DNA from 2 places in the Shimia sp. FJ5 genome. Region 2 is predicted to be linked to the other one. Evidence: riboswitches for the same ligand, from Rfam matches in the RefSeq annotation. Region 2 holds a riboswitch; the other holds the start of a gene.
The links. A riboswitch is a leader RNA that binds a small molecule or an ion and turns the genes downstream of it on or off. The one in region 2 is predicted to bind cobalamin.
Positions count from the first base shown of each region.

Region 1: linked by a shared signal. The riboswitch ahead of R1W01_RS04040 (hypothetical protein) and the one ahead of R1W01_RS15005 (aromatic ring-hydroxylating oxygenase subunit alpha) in region 2 are both predicted to bind cobalamin.

Region 1 covers NZ_JAWJUV010000001.1:790,654-796,567, forward strand. The annotation lists gene R1W01_RS04030 (NAD(P)H-binding protein) at 1-391, shown strand, start outside; gene R1W01_RS04035 (DUF4345 domain-containing protein) at 421-843, shown strand; cobalamin riboswitch at 970-1,189, shown strand; gene R1W01_RS04040 (hypothetical protein) at 1,310-1,612, shown strand; gene R1W01_RS04045 (cobalamin-binding protein) at 1,617-2,393, shown strand; gene R1W01_RS04050 (M10 family metallopeptidase) at 2,474-4,261, opposite strand; tRNA gene R1W01_RS04055 (tRNA-Asp) at 4,665-4,741, shown strand; tRNA gene R1W01_RS04060 (tRNA-Asp) at 4,773-4,849, shown strand; gene R1W01_RS04065 (RND transporter) at 4,876-5,097, shown strand; gene R1W01_RS04070 (M20/M25/M40 family metallo-hydrolase) at 5,179-5,914, opposite strand, start outside.
Region 2 covers NZ_JAWJUV010000004.1:412,190-418,103, reverse strand. The annotation lists gene R1W01_RS15025 (sugar transferase) at 1-48, opposite strand, end outside; gene R1W01_RS15020 (response regulator transcription factor) at 529-1,143, shown strand; gene R1W01_RS15015 (GumC family protein) at 1,455-2,732, shown strand; gene R1W01_RS15010 (O-antigen ligase domain-containing protein) at 2,732-4,078, shown strand; cobalamin riboswitch at 4,172-4,376, shown strand; gene R1W01_RS15005 (aromatic ring-hydroxylating oxygenase subunit alpha) at 4,486-5,709, shown strand; gene R1W01_RS15000 (hybrid-cluster NAD(P)-dependent oxidoreductase) at 5,714-5,914, shown strand, end outside.

The DNA.
Region 1 (5,914 bases), on a different contig from region 2:
TGGCGAGGTGCAGGAACCGATTGTCGATGTCGACGATATCGCCGATGTGGCGGTCGCGGCGCTGACCGAACCGGGCCATGACGGCGCGCTTTATGAAGTGACCGGTCCGCGCCTGATGACCTTTGCCGAGATGGCCGAAGCGCTTTCAAAGGCCAGCGGTCGGTCGATCGCACATGCGCCGATTTCGTTTGAGGATTTCCATGCGGCTTTGCTCGAAGCGCAGGGCGAGATGATCGCCGATGTGCTGACGGGGATCGCGCGGGAAACGTTGGACGGACGCAACGCCTATGTGACCGACGGTGTGCAGCGCGCCCTGGGCCGAGCGCCGCGTGACTTCCTCACCTTTGCAGAAACCGCCGCACAGAGCGGCGCCTGGGCCGATGCGGCCTGAACCAGATCAGCTATTGAAAGGATAAACACATGACACTCTTTCAGAAACTCATCCTCGGGGTCGCAGGCCTCACAGGGCTTGGGATCGGCCTTGCCATCACCTTTGTTCCACAGGCCTTCTATGCCGGTTACGGGATCGAGATCAGCCAAAATCCGGCCGCTCTTAGCGAGTTGCGCGCGCCCGGTGCCAACCTTGCCGCTCTTGGCGCCTTGGTCTTTGTGGGCGCCATCCGGCCCGGCCTCGCGCATTTGTCCGCCGCGCTTGGGACGCTTGTCTATTTTGCTTTCGTCTTCGGGCGTCTGGTCAGCATTGTGCTTGACGGCTGGCCCGGCGATGCGATCGCCAGTGTTCTTGGTCTTGAAGTCCTCATCGGTGCGCTGTGCCTCGTGGTATGGCGGCAGATCGCACGAGGCGCGACCGCGCTTCGGCAGACCACCGCACTGCATGGGTGACGGTGCGAGACCGGGGCGGGGCCGCTTGGATGGCCTCGCCCCACGCCTCTGGTCTGAGGCTGCCTGATGCGGCGCTGCGCCTGTGTCGCATGGGCTCTGCTTTTGCTGGACACAGCGCGGTTTTTCTGCGACGACGCAAGGGATGGTGTCCGGCCTTGCGTGGCCGGCTGAAAAGGGAATGTGGTGCGGGCCTTGGCCCAAGTCCACGACTGCCCCCGCAACTGTGAGCGGTGAGCGACCCCGAGACACGCCACTGAACCCAGACCCGCAATGCGGGCGGTTCGGGAAGGTTCGGGAGAGCAACGACCCGCAAGTCAGGAGACCTGCCATCTCCGGCGTGCTTCGCGCGCTGCAGTCACTTTAACCCTGGCGGGGTGCCACGGGCCGGAGAGACCGGGATGGACGCTATATACGTCACGCGATCGCCGCTGCGCCGCTTACCCTCGCTTCTTGCGCGGAGGGCGCGATGCTTCTGAAACGGACGATTTCTCAACTTGATATTGGCTATGTGTGCCCGGATCGGGCGACCGAGCTTGGCCAGCTCGGATATATGCAGTGGCTTGGGGCGCTGAAGCCGATGGCGCATTATCGCGAAGAGGCGATGCAGGCCTATACCGCTGCAATGCCGTTCATTGCCACATCCCCCGCCATTGCGGTTTTTTGCGATCTGCTTCTGGCGTCGATGCGGGTGCCGATTGAGCCATTGCCCTTGGCGCTGCCGCGCAAGCTTCGGCGCGGTGGGGCTCGGGCGCGGCGCGCGGCAACGTGACGGCATGAGACGCTTTCCCCCTGAACGGATCGTGTGCCTGACAGAGGAAACGGTCGAGACGCTTTATCTTCTTGGTGCGGAAGATCGGATCGTTGGCGTGTCGGGCTATGCGGTGCGCCCCAAGCGGGTGCGGGCCGAGAAGCCTCGGGTTTCGGCGTTTACCTCGGCGGATATCCCCAAGATTCTCGCGCTTGAGCCTGACCTTGTGTTGACCTTTTCAGACTTGCAGGCCGATATCGCCGCGGCCTTGTTGCGCGAAGGCGTCACGGTGATGGGCTATAATCAGCGCGACGTTGCCGGGATCCTTGCGATGATCCGACACCTGGGCGCGATGGTGGGGCAGAGCAAGCGCGCGGCGCGACTTGTGCATCACTATGAGCAGAGGTTGGCGAAACTCGAAGCGAAGGCAGAGGGGCGGGCCCGTCCGACGGTCTATTTCGAGGAATGGGATGAACCGATGATCACCGGTATCGGCTGGGTTTCCGAGTTGATCGAGATTGCGGGCGGGCGCGAGGCATTCCCAGAGCTTGCAGGCAAGGACAAGGCCAAAGACCGTTTCGTAACCTCTCAACAGGTGATCGCAGCCGCGCCTGACGTGATCCTAGCGTCTTGGTGCGGCAAGAAAGTCCGGCCTGAGAAAATCGCGGCGCGCGCCGGATGGGACAGCATTCCCGCGGTGCGGGAGGGGCGGATTGTCGAGATCAAATCGCCCTTGATCCTACAGCCCGGTCCTGCCGCATTGACCGATGGGTTGGACGCGATCGCCGCGGCATTGGCCTAGCGCTTTGGCTAGAGAAAAGGCCGACCCCTCGGAGGGATCGGCCTTTGGTAGCTTCATGCGGCCTCGGGGAGGCGCGGCGATCAGACGAAGAGGAAATCGTCCTCAGTATAGCCGTTCACACCGTCGCGCACGTCGGTATACGCCACACCCTCGAGCAGGATCGAGTTGTCCCCGTCCACGATCTTGGCAAAGCCGCCCTCGTCGACAAGGTGGTTGGCGATCAGGTCAGTGTAGTCGGTGATCTCGGTCACGCCGGACAGGTCGACCTTTTCGAGGTTGGCAGCGGCAAAGTCGCGGATGATGTCGTGCCCGAAGCCATCGTCAAAGACGAAGGTATCGGCCATTTCGCCGCCCGTCAGGGTATCGTTGCCGATTCCACCGTTGAGAATATCGCGGCCCTTGCTGCCAAAGAGCCTATCATAGCCGTTGCCGCCGAGGATCGTGTCATCGCCGCGACCGCCGAACAGGCGATCTCCGCCAATACCGCCTTCGATCAGGTCAGCGCCGCCATGACCATAGATCCGGTCGTTGTCGCCTTCGCCATAGAGGTCATCGTGGCCGTTGCCGCCATAGATGGTGTCGTTGCCGTCGCCGCCATAGGCCACATCGCCGTTTTTCATACCGCGCAGGGTGTCGTCGCCTTCGCCGCCTTCGAGCCGGTCAAAGCCGTCTCCGCCGATAAGGCTGTCGATGCCGTTGTTGCCGAGCAGGGTATCGTCTCCAACGTCACCGGTGAGGGTATCGTTGCCAGCGCCGCCCTGAAGCTCGTTGTCGGCGGCGTTGCCGACGATTTCGTCATTGCCGCTGCCGCCGATGGCGTTCTCAATCAGCGAGCGGGCGTCGCCCTCGTATTGCAGGGCGTTGAAGATGCTGCCGCGTGCGGTTTCGGAGCCGATGTCATACTTGTCCAGTTCGGCGAGCTGGGTCTGGTCGAAGACCGAGTGCTGGCCGGGGCGCAGGTCGATTTCGAGGTCGCTCGAATAGGCGGAGAGATCGTAGGTGTCGGTGCCGCCACCGTCCCAGATCGTCGCAAAAATCACGTTGCCACCCGCGTCGATGGCCACCTGGCCATTCACCAGCGTGTCGCCGGAACCGGGGTTCCATTTGTAGACGGTATCGCCGGAGTTGGTCGTGAAATCGGCACCATACATATATTGCAGCGCGGCGATATCGGCCATCATCCAGGTCTGGGCATAGCCCCAAGTTTCGTTGGTGTAGCCACCGCCAGTATATGCCCCGACATAGGAGGCATAGGTCATGATCGAGTATTCCATCGAGTCATAGGCATAGGGAAGGTCGGTGAACTCCCAGTAGGAGTGACCGTGGCTCAGGCCAAGCGCGTGGCCAAGCTCGTGGATATGGGTCGCCCAGGCGTAGTTGCCCGCTTGCGGCGTGTGGTAGATGTTGTTGCTATATGGGCCGAACCAGACGTCGCCGTTGTCATCAGAGCCGTTCGTCTCGTCATTGCCCGGGAAGTCGCCGACTCGTGCGGTCGGGACAAGGTAGGAGGTCGTGTTGGCGATGCGAATATGTTCGCGGGAAGAAAAAGACGAATCCGGAGTGGTGTCCAGGTCGATGCCCAGATTTGTGAACCCTTCCACGGAGAAGCCGGCGGAAGCGGCGCTATTGGTGCCGTTATCCGCATCGAGGGCGAATTGTACGGCCAGTTTCTGCTGGTTGGTCACATCGACATGGTTTGCGGGCAGATCGGTGAGCCCATCGGAGCTGAAATAGCTGTAGACCGAACCGTCGGTCGTGAAGGAATACTCGATCGTGGCGTCGCTCCAACGCTGGTTGGTCAAGACGCCGTCGATGAAATCATCGCCGCTCTGGGTGACGAGGGTTGTGCTATTACCAATGCCGCTCATACTCGTGATCTTTCCGTCTGGTATGCTCGAGGCGGGAAATGACTCGGGCAAATATCAAGGTCAAATGTTCAGATCGTCTACGTGCAATCTTTGAGGGAATGCCGATCTCGCTATGCGTCTTCTATCTTGTGCCAAGGGATTCGAGTCAACCCGCGTTTACCTTTGGTTTACCTCCTTTCGGAGGGGCATGGCGTCGCATGTGTTGGGCCGTCGAAACCATCTGCCTTCGACCCCTGAGATCGCATGAAAACCGGTGTCCTATGGGGGAAGGTGTCTGGGTTTGCGAGAGGGGGAACAGGGCCGTCAAAAAACTTTCGCATCGCGCGGGATATGCGCTTGACGCGCCCTCTGCCTCAGCCTAAACACCGCCTCACGCTCGGGCCAAGCCCCGGGCGGACAGTGAGCGGTTGTAGCTCAGTTGGTTAGAGTACCGGCCTGTCACGCCGGGGGTCGCGGGTTCGAGCCCCGTCAACCGCGCCACCACTGTCCGTCCAGCACCCGAAGCGTATGCGCGGTTGTAGCTCAGTTGGTTAGAGTACCGGCCTGTCACGCCGGGGGTCGCGGGTTCGAGCCCCGTCAACCGCGCCACTTCTTCCCTGAAAGGTCAGAAAAGTATGTTGGCATGGATCGACAGGCTTCGTTGGCGCGATGTGACGCTTGTGGCGTTGTTGTTGGGGTTGGCGCCGTTCCTGCCTGAGCCGCACCTATGGGAAAAGCTCAAGATGCTCGGGGCCGGCACATTGGTGCGCCCGCTCGATTGGTTCGACCTCGCGATGCATGGTGCCCCGGTTCTTGTTCTTGCGATCAAGGGGCTGCGTTCTGGTAGGTCCGGCTAAAGATTGGCGGTGGGTGCGCGCTACGCGATTGCGTCCTGTCTATTGAGCGCCCGCAAATCGATTGCGGACGCTCAAATAAGGTTACCCCTTGCTCAGTTCGTCCAAGATCCGCGCCCAGGACCGCGTGCCTTTGTGGAAGCTTTCGAGGTCGTATTTCTCGTTCGGGGAGTGGATTTGGTCGTCGTCGCGGCCAAAACCGATGAGCATCGAGTCCATGCCGAGGATTTCTTTGAAATAGCCCGCGATCGGGATCGAGCCGCCACAGCCGACATAGGCCGCCGGGCGCGGCCATTCATCGGAAAGCGCCTTGCGCGCCTTCTCGAAGGCGGGATCGTCGATGGACATTTGCGAGGCGGGCGCGCCCTTGTCGGTGCGGTATTCGACGGTGAACCCCTCGGGGAGGTTGTCTTCGAGGTAGCTTCGGAAGGCCTTGCGGATCTTATCGGGGTCTTGTTGGCCAACGAGGCGGAAAGAGACCTTGGCCGAGGCTTCTGATGGCAGCACGGTCTTGAAGCCGTCGCCAGTATAACCGCCCCAGATCCCGTTCACATCGCAGGTTGGGCGCGACCAGATCATCTCGAGCGGGGTGCGATCTTGTTCGCCTGCGGGCGACTTCAGACCGACATCGCCGAGAAAACTCTCGTGGTCGAAATTGAGGCCCTGCCACTGGGCGCGAATCTCGTCGGCCAGCTCGGGCACGTCATCATAGAAGCCGGGCAGGGTAATGGCGCCGGTCTCGTCATGCAGCCCGGCGAGGATTTTCGTCAGAACGCGGATCGGATTCATGGCAATGCCGCCATACATGCCCGAATGGAGA
Region 2 (5,914 bases):
CTCTCCCTGCATCCGTGCCGCAAGTTCGACACCAATCCCATCAGGCAAGACCAAATCCGCACGCGCCATGGCAGCGGCATAGGCTGGGTCTTCTGCGCGGATATTCGCGCAATGTGCGTTGAGAAAAAAGACGCTTCGGCGCCCAGGAGACAGCAAGGTGCGCACAACGCGATCCGCAGACGCACTCACAACGCGCTGCCCCAGGATTCTGCATGTCGGCAGGGTATGCGGGGTCGCAGCGACAGAGCCGTAGTATAGATGTCTGGCGGGTTCGAAATGCATGGCGTGATCTCCGGCACATGTCAGTTAAGCAGTGTCCGGTAACCATGATTGTCCCTGCGACTTGGCGATAGCCGGGCGAAGGGACAGTTCTTGACGCGGGTGGTTGAAAGCTCATCCCATAGGGCATTATGATGATCCCGGAGGGAGATGTATCTATACGCAAGGATAGGTAAAACGCAGGATCCTGATCTTCAATCCGCCGCAATCTCCCAGTATCAGGTGCGTAAGTTAACTCGGAGTAACCCCGTGAAGATATTGATTGCAGATGATCACGAGTTGGTTCTCGATACGTTGGTCGCTTATATTAAGGCAGCAGGTGGAATCGAAGTCACGACGGCGCCGGATTTCAACACCGCCGCGAAGATCATCAAGGCGGAAGGCCCCTTTGATCTTGTCCTGCTCGATCTCAAGATGCCCGGTATGAACGGTCTCAAAGGCCTCGAAATGGCCATCGCCATGGACAACACCGAGCGGGTCGCCCTTTTCACGGGAGAAGCGACGCGATCGCTTGCAGAAAGAGCACTTGATCTCGGAGCTGCGGGTTTCGTACCCAAAACGCTTCCTGCCCGCTCTCTTGTAAACGCCATTCGCTTCATGGCGATGGGTGAGCAATACTTGCCTGCCGGGTTCATGACCTCTGAAGAACCCGAATCCCAGCATCCGCTCGCCCGTAAACTTACGCCCCGTGAGAAACAGGTGCTGCGCGGACTGACCGAAGGCAAATCCAACAAGGAAATTGCCCGCGACCTCGACCTTTCCGAACCGACGGTAAAACTGCATGTGAAAACGCTCTACCGCAAACTCGGCACCAATAACCGGACCCAAGCGGCCTTGATGGCTCAGGAAGAAGGCTTGCTCTAAGCTGCCTGCTATCCGAAGGGGTAGCCATCTCGTCTTTCGCGCGGTGACGTATCCCCTTGGCCGAATGACTTGAAGCCCGTGTTCAGCGTAGTTCTCTTAACCATAAAGAGGACTCTTGCATGACTTCCCCGGATCATATCGAAACCGTCAGCTCCACAAACCCACTGCGGTGGCTGTCCATTTGTCGCCGCCCTTTGCGCTCGCTAAGTTGGCGTCGCATCCTAACGGGGGGACGGCTTTCGGACGCTGGCCGCCTGCCGCGGTATGCAGCAGTGTTTTTTCTCGGGGCCAGCGCTCTTTGGGCGCCGATCATGGGATACCTTGCGACGGCGCCGCTCAAGTTCAGTTCCCACGCTTCCCTGATCCTACCTGGATCCGGTGCATCCGCTTCGGTCAATCTCAACGAGATTGGCCACGCTTCGTCCTACGCCAATTCCGCCTTCTCGAACGGCTCTGTCAGCCCGACTGAGACCTACAAACGCCTGATCGGCGCAGATCGCATTCTGGAAACGGCGGCGGCAAGCCTTGGCCTAAGCCATCACGAACTAGAAAGGCCAAGAGTCACACTGGTCGATCAAACCAGCCTTATTCACATCGAGGTCAAAGGCGGGGATCCCGAGGCCGCACAACTCTATGGAAACGCACTCATCGCAGCGTTCTTTGACGAGATCGATCAGCTGCGCTCTGATGAACTCGCCACGCGCGAGAAAAGCGGCAATTCAGCGATCGAAGATTATACCCAGTCCGTGCGTGACACGCGCGCCGCGATCAACGAACTGCAGGCCCGAAGTGGCCTCACCAACGCGGATCAGTACCGCGCGCAACTTGCGGCCCACGATCGCCTAAAGCAGGAACTGAGCTCTCTGGAGAACGAACTGGAGCATCAGGCTGTGAAGGTCAGCGCTCTGGAAACCGCGCTCAACCTGCCACCCGAGTCCGCAGCGATGACGCTTAAGCTCTATGCTGACGCCCCCTATCTTGAACTGTTGAAAGAGGTGTCCATTCATGCCGCTGTCCTTGCACAAGCCGCGACCACGTTTGGCGCGCGCCATCCAACCCGCCTGAAAGCGCAAGACGCCTATGACGCGGCGACAAATGCCGCGCGTACCAGGGCCGCGGCGGTCACTGGGTTGACGATGGAAGACCTACCACATCTCGACAGAGCGCCGGAAGGACAGCGGGCCGCGCTTCTGAGCGAACTCGTGCGCGAGAACGCCCACCGCGCCGGCCTCGCCCGTCAACATATGGCTATGGCAGAACGCGTTGACGAGGAAGAAGATCGGCTAACGGCCTTAGCAAGTTTGGCAGCCGAACTAGAAGATCGGCAGCGCGATTTCGCTGTTGCCGAAGCGGTATTTGCCTCGGCCATTGCCCGCACTCAATCGACCAAAACCGACGTCTATGCGTCCTATCCTTTGATTCAGGTCCTTGAGAACCCGTCCCGCCCCGAACACCCTTCGTCTCCGAGACGCAAACTCGCTCTGGCTGCGGGGATCGCGGCCACCTTCATGTTGTGCATGGGGCTGTTTCTCGCTTGGGTGCGCCAACCGCTCGTTTCCCGCCTGCTGAATACGCCGAAGGAACGGTGATGCATCCGCTCCGACCGCGCAATCCTGCCGAGTCCCTCATATGGCATAGCTTGACACTCACTTGGGTGTTCTATGCCTTCGGGGCACTCTACGTGGTCGGGCCAGTCCTCGCTTGGGTGCTTGCGGGACTAGCGGCGCTATCCCTCTACCTCGGCAAAGCCATCCGTCGCGATCTATGGCCGACCGGTCCAGTGCCCTGGATCGTCTGGCTCTGGATCATCGGAATGAGTGTCATGCTGATCGCCCTATGGATCGGTCATATCGACTGGGGCTTGGGGCTGAAGAAGACGATCAAATCGAGTATTGGTTGGGCCAAGGGTTGGGCACTCCTTGCCCTGTTTCCCTTGGTTGGAGCGGTGTTGCCCATCCGACGCGAGCTCCTGATACGCGCGCAATGCGTGCTTGGTCTCTGGACCTTGCTCATCGCACCGATCTTGCTGCTTGCCCCTTACCTCGGTTTGCCCGAGCGAATTTTCACCTCGCCGCTGAAGGCGGTCGGTGGACCGGGGCCGGAGTATTTCTCGGTCTACCTATTTACCTTCGACCCTGCGAGCTGGACACCTCGCTGGCAGTTCTACGCACCATGGTCGCCTTTCGCGGCACTGCTCGGCGTATTGTCGGTCCTCTTCGCCCTTGAAGAGAGGCATCGCGGCTGGATGCTGGCGGGGCTAGGCGCTGGGGTTCTAATGATCCTTGCCTCAAAATCACGTATGGGGCTCGTTGGTCTGGTCTGTTGCACATTCGGACCAAGGTTGCTGCCACTCGTCATCAAGAGCTGGGCCTGGCTGGCCCTATCAGCTGTCACGGCAAGCTTCGCCACTTGGGGTGCGACAGCGCTTGATCTTGGAAAGGCCGGCATACATGGCTTCAAGGCAGCGCGCGCCGATAGCACGCGCGTGCGAGAAACGCTTCAACGCATTGCGCGCGAAAGATGGGAGACCGATGCCGTTTGGTTTGGTCACGGCACCGTTCAACCGGGACCGCATCTCGTGGAATACATGCCAATCGGCAGCCACCACACATGGTTTGGCTTGCTCTTCGTCAAGGGTCTCGTGGGCTTCCTCGCCTTGTTGGTTCCGCTATTGGCCCACCTCGCCGTTGTGCTTACGGACGGCGCCCGCAATCCAAGGGGCCGTCTGCCACTCGGTATTCTCATGACCCTTGTTCTACTTTCTTTTGGCGAGAACCTCGAAATCGAAGCTTACATGCTCTGGCCCGCGCTCATCTTGCTCGGCTGTCACCTCCGGGAGATGTCACGAGACCCCGAAGGTCGCGGGCAATCTCACCCAGACTTCCCTCCCCCCACTGAATCGCCATTTCAACATGCGACTTCCAGCGCTGCGTAGGTGATCACTTTCGCCGCAAGGCAATTTCCGGGCATCAGTGCGCTTTTGAACCTGAAGATGTCGCTTGCATTTCAGCAATGGGCCCGCCCTCGGACCACTCTGAAAAAATGAGGTGCTGCTGTTTCGTTGGAAACGGCAGAGAATTGGGAAACCGGTGCAATTCCGGTACTGCCCCCGCAACGGTAACGAAGGTCAGGTTTCGACAGTCAACCACTGGAACGAGGATTCCGGGAAGGTGTCGCAACCGGGCGTAAGCCCCTTCCAAGTCCGGAAACCAGCCTCATGCATATGTCAAACCGCGGGTGGCGGTGGGGGCACCTGTTTCGGGCGGCGTCCTCACGCCACCGAATGGCGTCTCCCTGTCATCCGCCCAGAAATCGCCGCGGGGCGCGGCAGGAGAGCCAGAAATGAATTCAGCAACCGAGCTTCTTGCGCGGCGCAGGCCGGGCCATTCCCTTGAACAGGCGTTCTATATCGACCCGGACATCTTCCAACTAGACCTCGAAAACATCCACTATCGCGATTGGCTGTTTGTCATTCCTGCCTGCGAATTGGAGAAGCCGGGCAGCTATGTAACGCACAAAGTGGGTGCCTACAGAGTGATCATCGTGCGCGGTGCGGACAATGAGGTCAGGGCCTTTCACAACACCTGCCGACACCGCGGCTCAGTGATCTGCAAAGCGCGCAAAGGCAACGCTCCCAAACTGGTCTGCCCGTATCACCAATGGACCTACGAACTCGACGGCTCCTTGCTCTGGGCCCGAGATATGGGTTCTGATTTCGACCCGAGCCAGCATGGGTTGAAGACAGTGCATTGCCGTGAACTGGCCGGGTTGGTCTATATCTGCCTTGCAGATGAGGCACCTGATTTCGACACCTTCGCCGAGATCGCGCGCCCTTATCTTGAACCGCACGATCTTGCCAACGCTAAGGTCGCTCATGAAAGCTCAATCATTGAAAAGGGCAACTGGAAACTGGTCTGGGAAAACAACCGAGAATGTTATCATTGCGGCGGCAATCACCCTGCCCTTTGCCGCACCTTCCCGGATGATCCCACTATCACAGGGATTGAAGAGGGTGCGACACCGCCGCACCTAAAGACCCACTTTGATCGTTGCGAGGCCGTGGGTCTACCGTCGCAGTTCTACATGCACGACGACGGCCAGTTCCGCTTGGCACGCATGCCCCTAAAGGAAGGCGCTGAAAGCTATACAATGGATGGGAAGTCGGCCGTACGTCGCTGGCTTGGACGCGCGCCTTTCGCGGATGCAGGCTCTTTGTTGAAGTTCCACTACCCGACAACCTGGAACCACTTCCTTGCCGACCATTCCATCGTTTTCCGCGTGACCCCGATTAGCCCCACGGAAACTGAAGTCACGACCAAATGGTTGGTCCACAAGGACGCAGTCGAAGATGTGGACTACGATCTGAAACGGCTCACCGAGGTCTGGCAAGCGACGAATGACGAGGACCGTCAGGTGGTCGAGGATAACCAACAAGGCATCGATAGCCCGGCCTATGTTCCCGGTCCCTATTCCGCAATTCAGGAATCCGGCGTTCTACAGTTTGTCGATTGGTATTGCACAACGTTGGCCGAACGCCTGCATTCTAATGCTCTGGCCGCGGAGTAGAAAAATGATCTCATCTTCCTCTTTCTCCTCTGCGCTCTGGCAGGACAACGAGATGCTGGAATGTGTCTCAGTCGTGCCCGAAATGGCGGACACGGCTAGCTTCTCATTTCGTTCGCCCTCCGGAGCACAGTTCTCCTATGATCCGGGCCAGTTTTTGACCCTGGAAATCCCTGCGCCGGAACAGCCAGGTGGCGTTGTGCATCGC